Regions from separate parts of the Micromonospora sp. NPDC048930 genome, predicted to be linked through region 3. Evidence: riboswitches for the same ligand, from Rfam matches in the RefSeq annotation. Region 3 holds a riboswitch; each other region holds the start of a gene.

What was found. Region 3 has a riboswitch for cyclic di-AMP ahead of ACGFI9_RS07500 (coiled-coil domain-containing protein). Riboswitches for the same ligand answer to the same signal wherever they lie in the genome.
Region 1: linked by a shared signal. The riboswitch ahead of ACGFI9_RS24980 (C39 family peptidase) and the one ahead of ACGFI9_RS07500 (coiled-coil domain-containing protein) in region 3 are both predicted to bind cyclic di-AMP.
Region 2: linked by a shared signal. The riboswitch ahead of ACGFI9_RS22735 (NlpC/P60 family protein) and the one ahead of ACGFI9_RS07500 (coiled-coil domain-containing protein) in region 3 are both predicted to bind cyclic di-AMP.
Region 4: linked by a shared signal. The riboswitch ahead of ACGFI9_RS34885 (coiled-coil domain-containing protein) and the one ahead of ACGFI9_RS07500 (coiled-coil domain-containing protein) in region 3 are both predicted to bind cyclic di-AMP.

The regions. Positions count from the first base shown of each region.
Region 1 covers NZ_JBICUB010000010.1:108,998-113,127, reverse strand. The annotation lists gene ACGFI9_RS24990 (CDP-glycerol glycerophosphotransferase family protein) at 1-347, shown strand, start outside; gene ACGFI9_RS24985 (alpha/beta fold hydrolase) at 338-1,090, opposite strand; gene ACGFI9_RS24980 (C39 family peptidase) at 1,205-2,044, opposite strand; cyclic di-AMP (ydaO/yuaA leader) riboswitch at 2,244-2,385, opposite strand; gene ACGFI9_RS24975 (hypothetical protein) at 2,674-3,456, opposite strand; gene ACGFI9_RS24970 (hypothetical protein) at 3,606-4,118, opposite strand.
Region 2 covers NZ_JBICUB010000008.1:263,552-267,681, reverse strand. The annotation lists gene ACGFI9_RS22740 (type II secretion system F family protein) at 1-833, shown strand, start outside; gene ACGFI9_RS22735 (NlpC/P60 family protein) at 844-1,923, opposite strand; cyclic di-AMP (ydaO/yuaA leader) riboswitch at 1,974-2,123, opposite strand; gene ACGFI9_RS22730 (endonuclease/exonuclease/phosphatase family protein) at 2,432-3,301, opposite strand; gene ACGFI9_RS22725 (SDR family oxidoreductase) at 3,540-4,130, opposite strand, start outside.
Region 3 covers NZ_JBICUB010000002.1:444,232-448,361, reverse strand. The annotation lists gene ACGFI9_RS07505 (carbonic anhydrase) at 1-451, shown strand, start outside; gene ACGFI9_RS07500 (coiled-coil domain-containing protein) at 516-1,535, opposite strand; cyclic di-AMP (ydaO/yuaA leader) riboswitch at 1,541-1,671, opposite strand; gene ACGFI9_RS07495 (YibE/F family protein) at 1,826-3,136, opposite strand; gene ACGFI9_RS07490 (hypothetical protein) at 3,332-3,841, shown strand; gene ACGFI9_RS07485 (DUF305 domain-containing protein) at 3,925-4,130, shown strand, end outside.
Region 4 covers NZ_JBICUB010000024.1:52,929-57,058, reverse strand. The annotation lists gene ACGFI9_RS34895 (HelD family protein) at 1-93, shown strand, start outside; gene ACGFI9_RS34890 (cation diffusion facilitator family transporter) at 199-1,113, shown strand; cyclic di-AMP (ydaO/yuaA leader) riboswitch at 1,258-1,390, shown strand; gene ACGFI9_RS34885 (coiled-coil domain-containing protein) at 1,395-2,462, shown strand; gene ACGFI9_RS34880 (hypothetical protein) at 2,569-3,081, shown strand; gene ACGFI9_RS34875 (SRPBCC family protein) at 3,083-3,568, opposite strand; gene surE (5'/3'-nucleotidase SurE) at 3,734-4,130, shown strand, end outside.

The sequences.
Region 1 (4,130 bases), on a different contig from region 3:
ACTCCGGCAAGCCGTACGCGGTGACCGACATGGGCGTCGACGGCCCGGACTTCGTCGCGCGGTTCCCGCTCGCCGGCTCGGGCTACGTGCTGCGCCGGGACATGTCCAACGTGGACGACGTGCTGACCGCGCTGCTCGACACCGACCCGAAGGCGGCGGATCGCTGGGTCACCCGGGCCCGCTACCTCGGCGACTTCCCCGAGGACTCGTACGCCGAGGCGTTCCTCGACGCCGCCCGGCGGGAACTCCAGCCGGGGTGGAACCCGCCCGCGCCGCGCGCCGCCGACACGGTCCGCCCAGGACGGCTCGCCGCTCTCCCCCACCGCCTGACCGGAGGTCAGTGGTAGGCGTCGAGGAGGGCGAGCACCGCCTCGGGATCCTCGACGTGCGCGTTGTGGCCGAGCCCCGGCAGCGTGGCGACCGGCACGCCCAACTCCTTGAGCTGCGCGTCGGACACCATCGGGTCATGCTCGCCCCGGGCCAGCAGCACCGGCACGTCGGTCGCGGCCAGCAGGGCGGGCAGCCGGGGCTCCCCCACCGCGAACGCGGCCGGATCCATGGCCAGCCGCCAGCGGCCGTCCTCCCGGCGCAGCCCGGCGTCCACCACCGGGTGGTCCGGGGCGAACAACCCGGCCAGCCCGGAGACCCGCAGGTAGCGGCGGGCCGCCTCGTCCCGGCTGGCGAACCAGGTCACCGGCCGGGCGGCCAGCTCGCGGGCCTTCTCCAGCTCGGCAGGGGACCAGGCGACCTTGATGCCGAGGCCCACCACGGCGTCCACCGGCAGGCGCCGGGTCCGCGCGGCCAGGGCCAGCGCCACCACCCCGCCGAGCGAGTGCCCGAGCAGCACGAGCCGGTCCCGGGGGCCGAGCCGCTCGGCCACCGGGCCCAGCCCCTCCACCACCCGGCGCGCGAGGGCCTCGAAGGAGTAATCCGGCAGCGGCGGCGACCAGCCGTGGCCGGCCAGGTCGGGGGCGAGCCAGCGCCCCGCCCAGCGGCGCTCCAGCAGCGGCGCCCAGGGCAGCCACACCTCACCGGTGGCCCCCATGCCGTGCAACAGCAGCAGATGGCGGGTACCCGTCGCCTCACCCATAGGGCGCAGTGTGCCACCGGACGGACACGACGCGCGAGAGCGGACTGCGGTGGGAGTCGGACAGACGACGACGGGCCCGGCTCGGGAGAGCCGGGCCCGTCGGGGAAGGGGCGATCAGGCGGAGTAGCCGCGGGTGGCCATCCAGTTCGCCAGGTCGATGGTGGTCATCCAGTAGGCGGGGAGCGACGGGTCCGCCGAGTCGGCGATCCGGACGGTCCGGCCGTCGTTCTTGTAGCCGACCACCGCGATGTAGTGGCCGCCGGGGAAGGAGTGCCAGCCGCCGTCGGTGTCGGTCGCGGAGCCGACGATGTTGGCGACCACCCCACGGCCGTCGGTGATGGCCTTGACCACGTCGGCCTGGAGCTGGTCCATCTGTGCGGGGGTGGGGGGGCCGGGGATCATGTGGGTCCGGTACGGGCTGCCCTTGACCATCTGGTTGAGGCCGCGGGTGGTGTCCTCGGCCGAGTTGGTGCCGTTCTCGCCGGCGTTCAGCGGCGCGACCATGGCGTCCTGGGTGGTCTCGACGCCGCTCGCGCTGAGCGCGTTGCGCACGGCGGCCGGGCCGCAGTTCCAGTAGGCGGTCTGCGCCTCGTAGGTGTAGTCGAGGACCTTGGTCGACGGCGGCTTCGGCTTCGCCTTCTTGGTCAGGTCCGGGTCCGCCGTGGCGGTGCTGGCCTTCGCCGTCGGCGACGCGCTCGGCGAGGCGGACGGGGAGGTCGGGGTGGCGATCCGGGCCTCCGCGCGGCTGGCGGCCTCACCGAGGCGGGGGCCCAGCTCGGCGACGGCGGCGGTCTTCTCCTGACGGACCGGCGAGTTGTCGCTGGCGGCGATCGCCGTGCCGACGCCACCGGCCAGCACGAGCGCCGCGGCGGAGCCGGCGACGATCCGGTACGGGTGCTCGGTCACGACGCGCCGCAGCTGACGCTTCATTCGGTGCTTCACGTGTTCCTCCACGGGGGGCCGGAGCGGCACACGCCGGCCCGACGCGCGGAGAGACTCACGCGCGCTGCAGGGCGGGGTGGCCGCGGGGAAGGGAGCGCCCGGCGGGGCCGGGCGGGGGGGGTGCGGGACTCGCTCGCCGTCAGGCGAGCGCCGGCACCGGGGCGCCGTGGAGGCGTGGGGAGGATCGGGGGGTGGTCGGCACGAGGATGGGAACTCCTTCCTTCACCGCCTACCGGGTTAGCTGACGGATTCGGGCGGGAAGTACGCCCTACCGCGGGCCGTGGCTCGCGGATTCACCCCGGTGTTGCACTGGGTCCCCGGTTCGTGAGATCACGATTGAGCGGGTCGGCACGGCGTCGCCACTTGCGATCGAAAACCGCACCGGACGCGCCGACACTACCGGTGGGTACTCCTCCTGCCAAGCACTCCCACCTGCGTAAACCTCGAACATCATTACTCTGACCGGAACAGGTCGTCACTGATGTCACTCAATGGGACGAGCAGTTCTGTCGGAACTGTCGGGCAACAATCGGACATCCGGCGGCGACCGACCCGGAATTGCGGGAGTCGATCGCCCGGGCTGTTCCCGATGACCGTTTCGGGCGAACCGTGACCGGGCTCACCGCATTCGGGTAACAATTTCAGCCGACCCGGGCCGGGCGCCACCGGGCGGCCGGCACGGTGGCACCGGCCGGCACCGGGGCCGGGCGCGCCGTGACCGGCACGGCGGGACGCGGCGCCCCGGCGCCCGGACGCACCGCCATCGCGGCCGCGTACGCCTCGGCGGCCAGGGTCCGGGCCGCCTCGGCGGCCAGTTCGGCGTCCCGCCACGCCCGCTGCTCCCGCTCGGCGGCCGCCCGCCAGCCCGCCCGGCGGTGGTCGCGTACCGCCCGGGCGAGGACGATCTCCTGCTCGGCCGGGTGCCGGCGGGGATCCCAGCCGTTGCGGTGGGCCAGCACGTCGGCGAGCTGCCGCGCGGTCAGGTCGCCCCGCCAGTGCGCCGTCATCGCCGCGTGGTGCAGCCACCGCTCCCGGAGCGCGTACTCGGCCGGGGTGCGGGGCGTACGCGGCGCGGGCAGCACGGCGGCGCCGGCGAGGCGGCGGGCGGCCGCCTCGGCCTCGTCGTACCCCCGCCAGGCCCGGTCGGCCTCGCCCTGGGCGGCCAGCCACTGCTCGCGCCGGCGGCGGGCGTTCTGCGCGGCCCCGGCGGCGGCCACCGCCACCTCGTCGGCGTACCGGCGCAGGTCGGCGAGGCGGGCGGCCTCCTCGGCGGCCGGGTCCGGGGCCACCTCGGCCGGAGTGTCCCGCTCCGGCCGGGCGACCAGCGCGGCGAGGACGCCGAGGGCGAGCAGCAGCAGGGCGGACCAGATGGCGGCGGCCTCGGGGACGGCGGTGAGGAAGTGGTAGAGAAGGGTCTTTTCCATGGTCGGCACCTCACGGGAACGTCGTGGTGGAGGTCCGCACGGCCCGTGGACGCGGGGCGCGACCGGAGTGGGCGCCGCCGGGCCGCCGTCGGGCGGATGCGGGGGTGAGGTTCGGTGGTACGGCGAGACGGGCCGGGCCCGCCCGGCGGTCAGCGGGCGGGCGGGGCCCGGGAGCCGACGGTCGCCGGGGTCAGCCCGACCGGAACAGGCCGCTCCTGGGCCGGGATCACCTCGGCCGACCGCTGCGCTGCCGAGGCCGGCCCGCCGACCGCCAGGAACCCGGCCAACTCCCGGTCCGACCCCCCAGGTCCCAGGATGGAGACATCCGTGGCGCGGGAACCGACCACACCGACTGCCGGGGCACTCGCAGCCCGGGTGAGCCGTGCGCTCGGGGCGGTCGCGGCGGCGAGGGCCGGGCCGGACCAGTGGATCACCGGCCGGAGGGCGTGCCCGGGGAGGGCGGCAACGGACTGGGCCACCTGGACGATCGGGAGACGGCGCCCATCCACCGGATGGGATGCGGCCTGGGCGGTCGCGGCAGTGCCGAGGGGCAGCGTGGCGGCGCCGAACGAACAGGCGACCACCACGGCCAGGCTGGCCAGCATGCGGGCGGTCCAGCGCGCCACCCACCACAAGGGACAGGTGAGCGCGATCGGCAGCACGGATCAAACCTA
Region 2 (4,130 bases), on a different contig from region 3:
CCGGCGTGGCCAAGGGCCTGAGCGCCATCGACCAGGTCTACGCCGCCGGGCAGGCGGGACCGGCCGATGAGGCGTTCGGCGAACGGGTGGTCACGCCGCTGGGCGCCCGGATGGTCCGGATCGGTCGGGCGCTGACTCCGGCGAGCGGTGTCGAGCGGCTGCGGAGATGGCTCGACTTCGCCGGCAACCCGGCGTACTGGACGATCGACCGGGTCTACGAGGTCAAGGGGCTGGGGCTGATCGGGCTCGCGGTCTGCGGGGGCCTGCTGGGCAGCCTCCTCGGTGGGCTGCCCGCGGTGATCGTGGGTGGCGTGCTCGGTGCCGCGCTCGGGGCCAACCTTCCCGACCTGGTCATCTACGATCTCGGCTATCGGCGGCAGGAGGCGGTCCGGCGGTCGCTGCCGGACATCCTCGACACGCTCACCGTCAGCGTGGAGGCGGGACTCGGCTTCGACGCGGCGCTGGCCCAGGTGACGCATTACGGCCGGGGACCGATGGCCAGCGAGTTCGCCCGCACCCTCCAGGAGATCCAACTCGGGATGAGCCGGGTGGACGCCCTGCGGCGGCTGGCCCAACGGACGACGGTCGTCGAGCTGAAGACCTTCTGCGCGCTCATGGTCCAAGCCACCGAACTCGGCATTCCGGTCGCCAAGGTGTTGCGCGAGCAGGCCAAGGAAATGCGCGTACGGCGGCGGCAGCGGGCCGAGGAGTTGGCCCAGAAGGTGCCGGTGAAGATTCTCTTCCCGCTGGTGTTCTGCCTCTTCCCGTCGTTGTTCATCGTCGTGCTCGGACCCGGTGTGATCAACATCCTGCACAGCGGCCTGTTCAAGTGACCCCGGACGGTCAGCCGGGGCGGCGGGCGCCGCTGTAGGGCATGGTCGACAGCTGGGCCATGCGGACCACGTCCCCGGTGTGCGGGGCGTGGACGAGCAGTCCGTTGCCGACGTAGATACCCATGTGGTGGTGATCCGAGTAGAAGAAGACGAGGTCACCCGTGCGAAGGTTCGCCTTGCTCACCGCCACGCCCGCGGTCCATTGAGAACCTGTGTAATGGTCCAGCTGCACTCCGGCCGCAGCCCACGCGTACTGGGTCAGGCCGGAGCAGTCGAACGAGTCCGGGCCGTTTGCCGCCCATACGTACGGCTTGCCGATCTGTTTGCACGCGGTCTTGGCCGCGACGCCGCCGCTGCCGGTGATGGGGACGGCGGGGCACTTCCCACCGATGAACAGCGGACTGGTCCCCGTGATGGGGGAGGTGCTGCTCGTGGTGGCGGCTGACTGCGCGGCGGCTGCGGCTCTGGCCGCCGCGGCCTCCGCGGCCGCCTTGGCCGCGTCCGCGGCAGCGATCTGCCGGTGTAGCGCGTTGAGCCGCTTGATCTCGGCGTCGATGGCCTTCTTGCGCGCCGCCAGCTGGGCCTGCTGGCGCTGCTGTATGGCGATCAGCGCGTCAATCTTCTCCTTGTCGGCGTCGTAGGTCGCCTGCTCGGCGGACAGCCGGGTGATCTGTCGCTGCTCCGAATTCGCCACCTGATTCACGAGTGCGAGCTGATCCCCGAACGCGGTCGGCGGCGTGCCGGGGGTCAGTAGGGCATTGAATGTGGAAAGTGACCTCGATTGCTTGTAGTAACCCGCCAGAATCTCCTGGACCCGGTTCCTGCTGACCTCCACCGACCTGCCGAGCGGTTCGATCCTCCGGCTCAGTTCGGCCGATCTACGCTGGTTCGCGGTCAGGTCTGTCCGGACCTTGTTGTACTGCTCGATAACGGGTTCGAGCTTTTGCCACGCCGCGTCGATCTGTTTCTGCACATCGGCGGCCGACGGCGCGGCGTGGGCGGGGGCCGCCGGTCCGACGGCCACCATGGCCGCCGCCGCGACGGCGAGGATTCTGGTGAACAGCCGCGATCCGGCGGGCCGGGTGCGCACGGGTGGCAACGGGCTCGGCTCCTTCCACTCGGGGCCGACGCACGTCACGCTGCACCGACCTCGACCGCCTACCGGGTTAGCTGACGGGTTCGGGCGTGGAAGGCGCCCTACCGCTGATGCGGATTCACCCCGAAACTACGGTGGTTCCCCGGCTCGCCTGGCGACGCCAGTGACGTCCAGCGACTCGGCGGTGACCGTCCCGGGGAACTCCAGGTGGAGACCGACATCCGGAACGGACGCTGATCAACATTAGTGAGGGCAGCCCGAGGAAATCAACGAGCCGGTGACGCCAATTCTCTGCGCGGTCAGGCGGGCACATTGGGTGCCGGGATTATGCGTACCATAAGTCTTCGCTAATCGAATTCTTAATCGGCCCTAATTTGGGGCGGCAACCTGCGTCCTGTTTCCTCCCGGCGATCCCCGGGTGAGGCTCAGCGGTTTTCCCGGGGTCGCAGCAGGCCGAGGTGTGCTCCGGTCCCATGACCGGAGCACCCCCTGGCGGCCGTGATCAGTTGCCGCGCTGGTGCAGCAGGAGGTCGCTGACCACCGGCCGGTGGTCCGACGCCGAGGTCGCAATGGTGTTCGTGCCCACCACGCTGATGTCCGGCGAGGTGCCGATGACGTCGATCCGCTTCACCGGATTGATCGCCGGGTACGTCTTGCCGCCGGTCGGGGCGGTGTCACGCAGGTCCTGCCACAGGGCGGCCAACTCGGGCGCCCCGGGCTCCGCGTTGAGGTCGCCGACCAGCACCTTCGGCCCGGAGTCGGCGGCCAGGATGTCCAGCGTGTCCGCGACCTGCATGCGCCGCACGGTCGGGTCCGCCCGGTAGTCGAGGTGCGTGGAGTACACGTGCACGTGCGCACCCCGCACGTTGATCGTCACCTCGGCGAAGCCCGGCGCCGGAGCGGGTACCGGGTCGGGCACCTGGGTCGAGAGCCGGGTGATCTCGTGGTTCTCGGCATCGAGAATCGGGTAGCGGCTGAGGACCGCGACCCCGTACTGACGGCGGGGCGCACCGGCGGTCAGCGGATCCATGTCGTAGATCGGCGCGAAGAACGCCTGCATACCCAGCCGGTCGGCCAACTCCTGGGCCTCGTCCACGAAGTTGCTGCGGGTTCCCCAGTGGACGTCGACCTCCTGAAGGCCGACCACGTCGGCGTTCAGCGCCCGGATCGCCTCCGCGGTCCGGGCCAGGTCGAAGACGTTGTCCTCGCCGGCCCCGGCATGGATGTTGTAGGTGGCCACGCGCAGCGCCACGGGCGGCGCTTCCGATCCCGCGGGCTCGGCCGCGCCGGCCGGTGTGGCCAGCGGCAGCGCTGCCAGCGTGACGGCGAGCGCCGCACCGAGCAGGACGCGGCGGTGAAGGGTCAGTCTCAAGGTGTCCTCCCGCATGGTTTACCCCGGTTCGGGGCGCAATACACGCTAAATGCCGCTCGTGGAGTCATCGATGATCTCCTGCCGAAGCCGGTATGACCAGCCGGTGGCGCTTCGACGGCCACGCTCGTCCGGGCACGCCATCGCGGAAACGCGGAGGGCCGGTCGCTCGCGACCGGCCCTCACAGATCGTGGTGGCACCAGATGCCCGTGGGCTCGGGAGACGGACGGGCGTCCGGGCCTACTTTCCGTGCGGGTCGGCCGCGTTGAGCGTCGCGACGACCTGGTCGTAGTCGCCGCGCGCCTCGCCGTACCGGAGGAACTTCACCCGCTCGACCTGGATCTCCTTCGCGTCCGGCTGCGACTCGAGCAGCGCGACGACCTCGGCCACGAACTCGTCGAGCGGCATCGCGAACTCGCTGGTCTCCTGGCCGGGCAGCAGCGACGTACGGACGGCCGGCGGTTCCAGCTCCACGACCTTCACGCTGGTGTCGGCGAGCTGCAGCCGGATCGATTCGCTGAGCATGTGGATCGCGGCCTTCGACGCGTTGTAGCTCGGGGTGACCTTGAGCGGCGCGAACGCCAGGCCCGAGGAGACGGTCATGATCGTCGCGTCCGGCCGCGACCGCAGGTGCGCGATGAACGCGGCGATCAGCCGGATCGGGCCGAGCACGTTGGTCGTCACGATCGACTCGGCCGAGGCGAGGAACGACTCGGGCTGGTGCCAGTCCTCGACGCGCATGATGCCGGCCATCGTGACCAGAACGTTCAGCTCCGGGTGCCGCGCCAGCACCTGCTTCGCCGCGGACTCGATGCTCGCCGGGTCCGCCGT
Region 3 (4,130 bases):
CGCCGGCCACACCGTCGGCCCCGAGGTGCTCGGCAGCGTCGAGTACGCGGTCACCGTGCTCGGCACCCCGCTGGTCGTGGTGCTGGGCCACGACTCCTGCGGCGCGGTGCAGGCCGCCCGCGAGTCGGTGCGCACCGGCACCTCCCCGGCCGGGCATCTCGGCGCGCTGGTGGACGCGGTCGCGCCCAGCCTGCTGCGGGCCGCGCGGGAGGGCGTCGAGGACGTCGACGGGATCGTCGACATCCACATCGCGCAGACCGTGGAGGCCCTGCTGGCCCGTTCCGCCGTGGTCGCCGAGCGGGTGTCCGCCGGGCGGTGCGGGGTGGTCGGCATGTCGTACCGGCTCAGCGCGGGCGAGGTGCGGACGGTGGCCGAGGTGCCGGCTCGCACGCCGGCCACGGCGCTGCCCGTCGAGGCCACGGACCAGGCGCCCGCCGCCCTGGCCGGCTGACCCACGCCCGAACGACGAGGGGCCGTCCCGCGAACGCGGGACGGCCCCTGTCGGCGTACGTCGGCTACAGCAGCGACATGTGCACGTGGTCGGTGTGGTTGGAGGGTCCGCTGTACGACTTCCAGCCGGTCGCCGGGAACCAGATCTGCCGGTTCCAGATCACGTAGTAGATGCCCAGCCGGTCGGCGTTGCGGATGAGGAAGGCGGCGACGTTGTTGCCGTACATCCGCATGTCGTTGTTGTGCCAGGGGGAGAAGCCGCTCTTCTGCAGCGACCAGTCGCAGGCGCGGCCCTTCGGATGCTCCCACGGCCCGCCCGGCCGGTAGCAGCCCGCGAAGCGGTTGAAGCCGGCCCGCCTGACCTCCTTGTAGGCGTGCAGCGTGCGCGGAGTGACGCAGCCCGAGGTGGTCGGGTCGTTCTCGCTGCACGACTCGGGCTTCCAGTCACCGTCGGCCGTCCGGCCGGGACCGATCCGGGCGACCGGCGAGGTGGCCGAGACCAGGCCGCCGGTGAAACCCATCCCGCCGACCAGCTTCAGCGCCTTCTCCGTCTCGGCCTTCTCGCGGGCCATCACGTTGGTCTGCTTCTGCTGCTCCCGGACCTCGGCGTCGAGGGCGAGCTTGGCCCGCTCGGCGCGGGTCTTCGCCGCGTTGACCGCGGCGAGTTTCTGCGCGTTGACCATGTTCAGCTCGTCCAGCACGGCGACCCGGCGGACGAACGAGTCGGGCGATCTGCTCTCCAACAGCACGGTCATCACGCCCAGCCGGCCGGTCCGGTAGGACTGCGCCGCGATCGCGGTGACCTGCGGGCTCAGCGCGTCGAGTTCCTGCTGCGCCGCCCGGACCTCCAGGGCCAGTTGGAGCTGGCGCTTCTTCGACTTCTCCAGCTTGGTCTTGGCCTGGAGAAAGTTGCGGTTCGCGTTGGCGATGGCCTCGCTGATCAGCGGCGGATCGTCGTCCTCCGCGTGCCCCGAGGGGGTGGGGGTGTTCGGCGCGGCCAGCGCCGGGGCGGGCCCGGCGAAGACGGCGCATGCGGCGAACACGGCCACCACGGGTGTCAACCAGCGGCGCAGGGGTGCCGTCAACAGTGTTCCCTTCCGTCGACCGCCGACCGGGTTAGCTGCCGGGTTCGGGACGGAAGCGGCCCCTACCGCTCGCGCGGATTCACCCCAGATACCTGGTTCCCCGGCTCGCCCGTGGGCGATTGGGCGGTGGCACCGCTGGCGCCGCTGCGCGCCTTCGGCGGTAACCGGCAGCGAGGTTACCTGAGAGTCCGGGCGGGGATCTACGTCCGGAAGCCGACCAGAAGCCCTATTTCGTCGTGGCCCTGCGTGACCAGCATCGCGTTTGAACCCGGTGGTCACGCTGCGGAGTGTCACCATGCGGCCTCCGTGGTCCTCTCCGGCCCGCGCCGCCCGCCGAGTGCCGCCAGGGCATCGTCCCGCCCGACCGACGGGCGTGGCGTGGTCGGCTCCGGCGGCGCGCCGGCCGGCGCGGCGGCACCGCCCCGGCCGGCGGTGGTCACCACCGCGGCCAGCCCGGTGGTCAGCGGTACGGCGGCGATCAGCCCCAGCGTGGCCACCGCGCTGCGGACGATCTCCTGGGCCATGAACTCGCTGGTGAGGATCTGGCTGACCGGCCGCGAGTCGGCCACCAGCAGGAGCAGCAGCGGCAGCGACGCCCCCGCGTACGCCAGCACGATCGTGTTGACCGTGGAGGCGATGTGCGCCCGGCCCACCCGGGTGGCCGCCCGGTAGAGCTGCACCCGCGACAGGCCGGGGTTCGCCTGCGCCAGCTCGGTCACCGTGGCCGCCTGGGTGACCGTGACGTCGTCCAGGACGCCCAGCGAGCCGATGATGATGCCGGCCAGCAGCAGCCCGTGCAGGTCGACGTCCCGCTGGAACATGGACAGCGTGGTGGCGTCCTCGCTGCCGAAGCCGGTGAGGTGGGTGGCCGCGGTGGCCAGCGTGCCGAGCACCCCGGTGAGGACCAGGCTGCCCAGGGTGCCGAGGACCGCCACCGAGGTCTGCGCGGTGATCCCGTGGGTGAGGTAGAGCACCACGAACATGATCAGCGCGGCGCCGACGATCGCCACCAGCAGCGGTGGCTGGCCGGCGCCGATCCCGGGGAGCACGAAGCCGAGCAGGATCGCGAAGCTCGCGACCAGGCCGCCCAGCGCGGCCAGCCCGCGCCAGCGGCCGAACGCCACGATGGCGACGGCGAACAGCGCGGCCAGCCAGACCAGCGGCGTGCCGCGCTGGTGCTCGGCGATGTTGTAGCTCTTCGTCGCCGGGTCGGCCGGGTCCACCAGCTCGACCAGGATGACCTTGTCGCCGACCTCGACCCGGGGCGCGCCCGGTCCGGACGGGACCGGCGCCTCGACCTGGCGTCCGGCGTCCGGCCCCTGCTCGGCGGCGACCGTGACCGTGCCGCACGGACCCGCCGACCCGCCCGGACCCCCCTCCGGGGTCTCCGGGGTCACCGGGCAGGGCTCGGTCACCACCCGGGTCACCGTGCCGTGGTAGCGCGGCAGTTCCGGGCCGCCGGCCGGCTCCGGGGTGTCGCGGGGCCAGAGCACCAGCGCGGCGATCACCGTGAGCGCGAAGAGCGGCAGCACCGTCGCCATGAGCAGCCGTCGTACGCCCGGCGGGGCGGGCGGAACGGAACGGGTGTGGTCGGCGCCCATGGCGAGTCTCCCAACGATTCACAGCGGGATACGTGTCACCCGGTCGTCCGGTTCACCGGCCGGGGTGCCCGCGGGATGTCGCAGGCCTGGTCGTCGTCGGGAATGGTAGCCACCCGGCCTCGGGGCGCGGCCGACCCGGGCCGGGCCCGGCGGTTCCGGCCGGCCCGGCCGGCGGCACCGGTTACCGTGGTGGCCGTGGCGACGGAGGCGGCGGTGACCGGACGGTGGGTCCGGCTCCTGCTGCTGCTCTGCACCCTGGTCGGGCTGACCGCGATGCACACCCTCGGCCACGGCGGGCACGCCCCGGCCGACCAGGACACGGGGCACGGCATCGCCCACCACCCGGCCCCCGTCGAGCCGGCCACCCCTGCGGGCCTCGCCGCGATGGCGGATCTGCCGGCCATCGCCGGGATGGCCGTTCATCCGGGGCTCGCCGGCATGGCTCCGGACTGCGCGGGTGACGGCTGCGCGGTGCGCGCCCTCCCGCTCGGGCACCTCGGCGGCGACCCGTCCGGCTGGAGCGTCTGCCTGGCGGTGCTCGGCGCGTTCGCCGTCGCGCTGCTGGCCGCCGTGCTGCTGCGGGCCCGCTCACACACGGCCGGCCCGACCGTCGACGGGCCGTTCCGCGTCGCCTCCGGGTCGCGCGCCCCGCCCACCCGGCCGTACGGGCTACGCCTCGCCGCGGCGTCGGTGCTGCGCAGATAGGAGCGCCCGACGCGGGTGGACCGGACACCGGTGACCCGCGTCCCCGCCCGCTGCGTACGTTCCGACACCGAAAGGCTTTCACCGTGTTCACTCGTACCCTCGCGCGTCGGGCCGCCCTGGCCGGCGCGACCGTCACCGCCGCCCTCGTCCTGGCCGCCTGCGGCGGCGACCACTCGACGGCCGACGCCGACCACGACATGCCGGGCGCCGGCGGCACCGGCACGCCCACCGCCGGGGCCTCGGCCTCGTTCGACGACGCGGACGTGATGTTCGCCCAGATGATGATCCC
Region 4 (4,130 bases), on a different contig from region 3:
GAGATCCGGGCCGACCCCTCCGGGGTGCGGACGCTCTACGTGGCGCTCTCCCGGGCCACCCAGCGCCTCACCACGCTCGACCCGGTCGGCTGACGACGGCTCCCGCTCACGGGCGCCGACAGCCGACCGTCACTTGCATACATAGCGATGTGAGCATAGATTGAGCCCGGGCGGGGCGAGAGACGAGAGGGTGTGGGCGTGGGCGCAGGTCATGACCACAGCGGCGCGGTGGCCAACGCCGCGCAGCGCCACCGGGGTCGGCTCTGGGCCGCGTTCGGGCTGCTCTCCGCGCTGATGCTGGTCGAGGCGGTGGCGGCGTTCGCCACCGGCTCGCTGGCCCTGCTCTCCGACGCCGGGCACATGTTCACCGACGTGCTGGGCATCGGGATGGCCCTGGCGGCGATCACCGCCACCCGCCGCGCCGACACCGACCCGCAGCGCACCTTCGGGCTCTACCGGCTGGAGGTGCTGGCCGCCCTGGCCAACGCGGTGCTGCTCGGCGCGGTCGCCGTCTACGTCCTCGTCGAGGCGGTCCGCCGGTTCGGCGAGCCGCCGGAGGTCCTCGCCGGGCCGATGCTCGCCGTGGCGCTGCTCGGCCTGCTCGCCAACCTCGCCGCCTTCGCGCTGCTGCGCTCCGGCGCGGAGGAGAGCATCAACCTGCGCGGGGCGTACCTGGAGGTGCTCGGCGACCTGCTCGGTTCGCTCGGCGTGATCGGCGCCGCCCTGCTCATCGCGCTCACCGACTGGTGGTGGGCCGACCCGCTGGTCGCGGTCGCGATCGGGCTGTTCATCCTGCCGCGCACCTGGCGGCTCGGCCGGGCCGCGGTGCGCATCCTGGTGCAGGCCGCCCCGGAACACCTCCAGGTGACCGCGGTGCACGACCGGCTGGCCGCCGTGCCCGGCGTCGCGGAGGTGCACGACCTGCACGTCTGGACGCTCACCTCCGGCATGGAGGTGGCCTCGGCACACCTCACCATGGCTCCCGGCGCGGAGGTGGGCGACGTGCTGGCGGCGGCCCGGGCCGCCCTGCACGAGGACTTCCGCATCGAGCACGCCACGTTGCAGATCGAACCCGGAGCGTCCGCCGGGGCCTGCGGGCAAGTCGAGTGGTAATTAGGGCAATCTTAAATCCAAGTGGCTATTGTGCACTTATGCCGGTTTTGACCGCCGCTGACCGCCCCGCGACCGGGGCCGGCCCGGCGACCCGCCGGTAGGCTCGGTCGCGGCCTCCGCCGGGCGGCGCCCACCGGCGCCCGGAGGTGGCCGTCGCCTAATCGCCGGAGCACGGCGAGCCGGGGAACCACGTACCTGGGGTGCATCCGCGTCAGCGGTAGGGATCTTCCGTCCCGAACCCGTCAGCTAACCCGGTCGGCGGTTGACGGAAGGACACCTGAATGCCATCAGTGGCACCTGTACGACGGACGGTCGCCCGGTTGGCGGCCCTGCTCGTCGCGGCGCTCGCCCTCGGCGTCGCGGCCCTGCCGGTCTCCCCCGCCTCGGCGGCTTCCCCGACCGGCCTGCTCGCCGCCGCGCCCGGCGACGACGAGGGCGGCACCCCGGCCCTGCGCGCCCAGCTCGACGCGGCCAGCAAGGGCTGGCTGGAGGCGCGGACCGCGTTGAACCGCTCGGTGGCCCGGCAGAAGCAGCTCAACACCCAGCTCGCCACCATCAACACCGAGCTGGGCACCCGTGACGCCAAGGTCGGCGAGATCGCCGCGGTGGCGTACCGGAGCGGGCGGCTCGGCACCGCCTCGGCGCTGCTCGGCGCCGGCAGCCCGGAGGGCTTCCTGGACCGGGCCGCCGCGCTGGAGCAGGTCGCCGCCCACGAGGACCGGGCACTGCGCGACCTGATCGACACCCGGGACCGGGCCACCCGCACCCAGGCCGCGCTGAACGGCGAGATCCAGGAGCAGCGCAAGCAGGTCGCGGTGATGGCCAAGCGCAAGCAGCAGGCCGAGCACGCGCTGGAGGTGGCCAACAGGCGGGCGGCGACCGCGGACGGCAGCGGCACCCGCGGCACGTCGACCGCGAACGCGACCCCCGCGCCGCGCAACGCCGACGGCTCGTGGCCGCCGGAGTCGTGCAGCGTCAACGACCCGACGCCCGCCGACGGCTGCATCACCCCGCGTACGCTGCACGCGCTCCAGCAGGCCAAGGCCGCCGGGTTCACCCGGTACGTCTCCTGCTACCGGCCCAGCGGCTCGGGTGAGCACCCGAAGGGCCGGGCGTGCGATTTCGCCGCGCAGCAGGACGGCTTCGGCGGGGTGGCCACCGGCGGCGACAAGACGTACGGCAACAACCTGGCGGCCTACTTCATCCGCAACTCCGACGCGCTCGCCGTGCTCTACGTGATCTGGTACAAGCAGATCTGGCTGCCGAGCAGCGGGTGGAAGGCGTACAGCGGCGGCAACGGCGACCCGTCCAGCGACCACACCAACCACGTGCACCTGTCGGTCTACTGACCCGGGGTGGCCCGCCCCTGGCGGGCCACCCTACGTCCGGTGACGTACGCCGGATGTCGACACCGGCCCCACGACGCGACGAATCCGGCCAAGCAGGATCGGCAGCATGAGCCGACTCTCCCCCGCTGGGCGCAAGGCCCTGCTCACCCTGCACCTGGTCACCTCGCTGGGCTGGCTCGGCGCGGACCTGGTACTGCTCACCCTGGGCATCGCCGGGCTGCGCGGGGCCGACCCCGAGGTGGTCTACCCGACCGCCGGGCTGCTGGTCACCTGGCTGTTCGCGCCGCTCAGCGTGGCCGTCTGGCTGGTCGGGGTGGCGAGCGCGCTGCTCACCCCCTGGGGCCTGCTGCGCTGGCGCTGGGTGCTGGTCAAGTTCGGCCTGACCACCGTCATGCTCGGGCTGGTGCTCCTGCTGCTGACCCCCCGGGTCCGGCACCTCGGCGACCTCGGCGCCGCGGCCGACGCCCACCTGCGGGTCGACCTGGTCGTCGCGCCGGGCGTCTCCACCACCCTGCTGCTTATCGCCACCGTGCTCTCCACGTACAAGCCGTGGGGGCGGCTGCGCCGGGCGACCGTGCCGGCGGCCCGGCGCGCGGTGCCGGCCGGCCGGGGCGCGTGAGTCAGGCCCGGCGCCCCTGCTCCAGGGTGGCGCCGAGCCGGCTGGCCAGGCCGAGGTGGGCCGCGCGGGCCTGCCGGAAGGCGTACCCGAACAGGGGCGCCGGGGCGGAGAGGGTGATCTCCACGTCGATCCGCACCACGCCGTCGGGCTCGTCCCGCAGCCGGGTGTGGTTGCGCACCGTGGTGGCCGGCTGCTGCCGGGCCACGGTCACCACCTCGTCCTCGTTCGCGATCAGCACGTCCGCCTGGTAGGTGACGGGGAAGTGCAGCGGGCCCAGCTCCAGCCGGTCGGTGATCGCGTAACTGGCCAGGGCGCCGGGCCGGGGCGGCAACTCCCGCACGCGGACGATCAGCGGATGCAGCTCACCCTGCCGAGTCAGGTCGCCGAGCAGGGCGGAAGCCTCCGCCCGGGTGCAGCGGGCCTGCACGGTGTAGCTGAAGCTGTCGCTGCTGAGCAACCCTTCCCCCTCGCCGTCGACGGTCCGCACGATCGTCCCGTACCGGGGCCGGCCTGGCAACGGTCGAAGGTCCCGCACCACGCCGGCATGACGCGGGGCGGGTGGGGAATCCGGCCCGCCGACCGGCCGGCCCGGGCACCGGCCGACCGGGAGGTCTGCGAGGTGGGGCATGCCGGAGCGGGAGGCGGCCGAGCGATGACGCCGCGGATCCTGGTGACCAACGACGACGGCATCGCCGCGGCCGGCATCGGCGCGCTGGCCAGGGCTGCCGTGGACCGGGGGCTGGAGGTGGTGGTGGCCGCGCCGCTGGAGGAGGCGAGCGGCACCAGCGCCGCGCTGACCGCGGTGGAGCGGGAGGGGCACGTCGTGGTACGCGACCACCCGTTGCCCGGACTGCCCGGGGTGCCCGCGTACGGGGTGGGCGGGTCGCCCGGCTTCATCGCGCTGATCGCGGTGCACGGCGCGTTCGGGCCGCCGCCGTCGGTGGTGCTCTCCGGCATCAACCGGGGCGCCAACGCCGGCCGGGCCGTGCTGCACTCGGGCACCGTGGGGGCCGCGTTCACCGCCGCCGCGAACGGCTGCCGGGCGATGG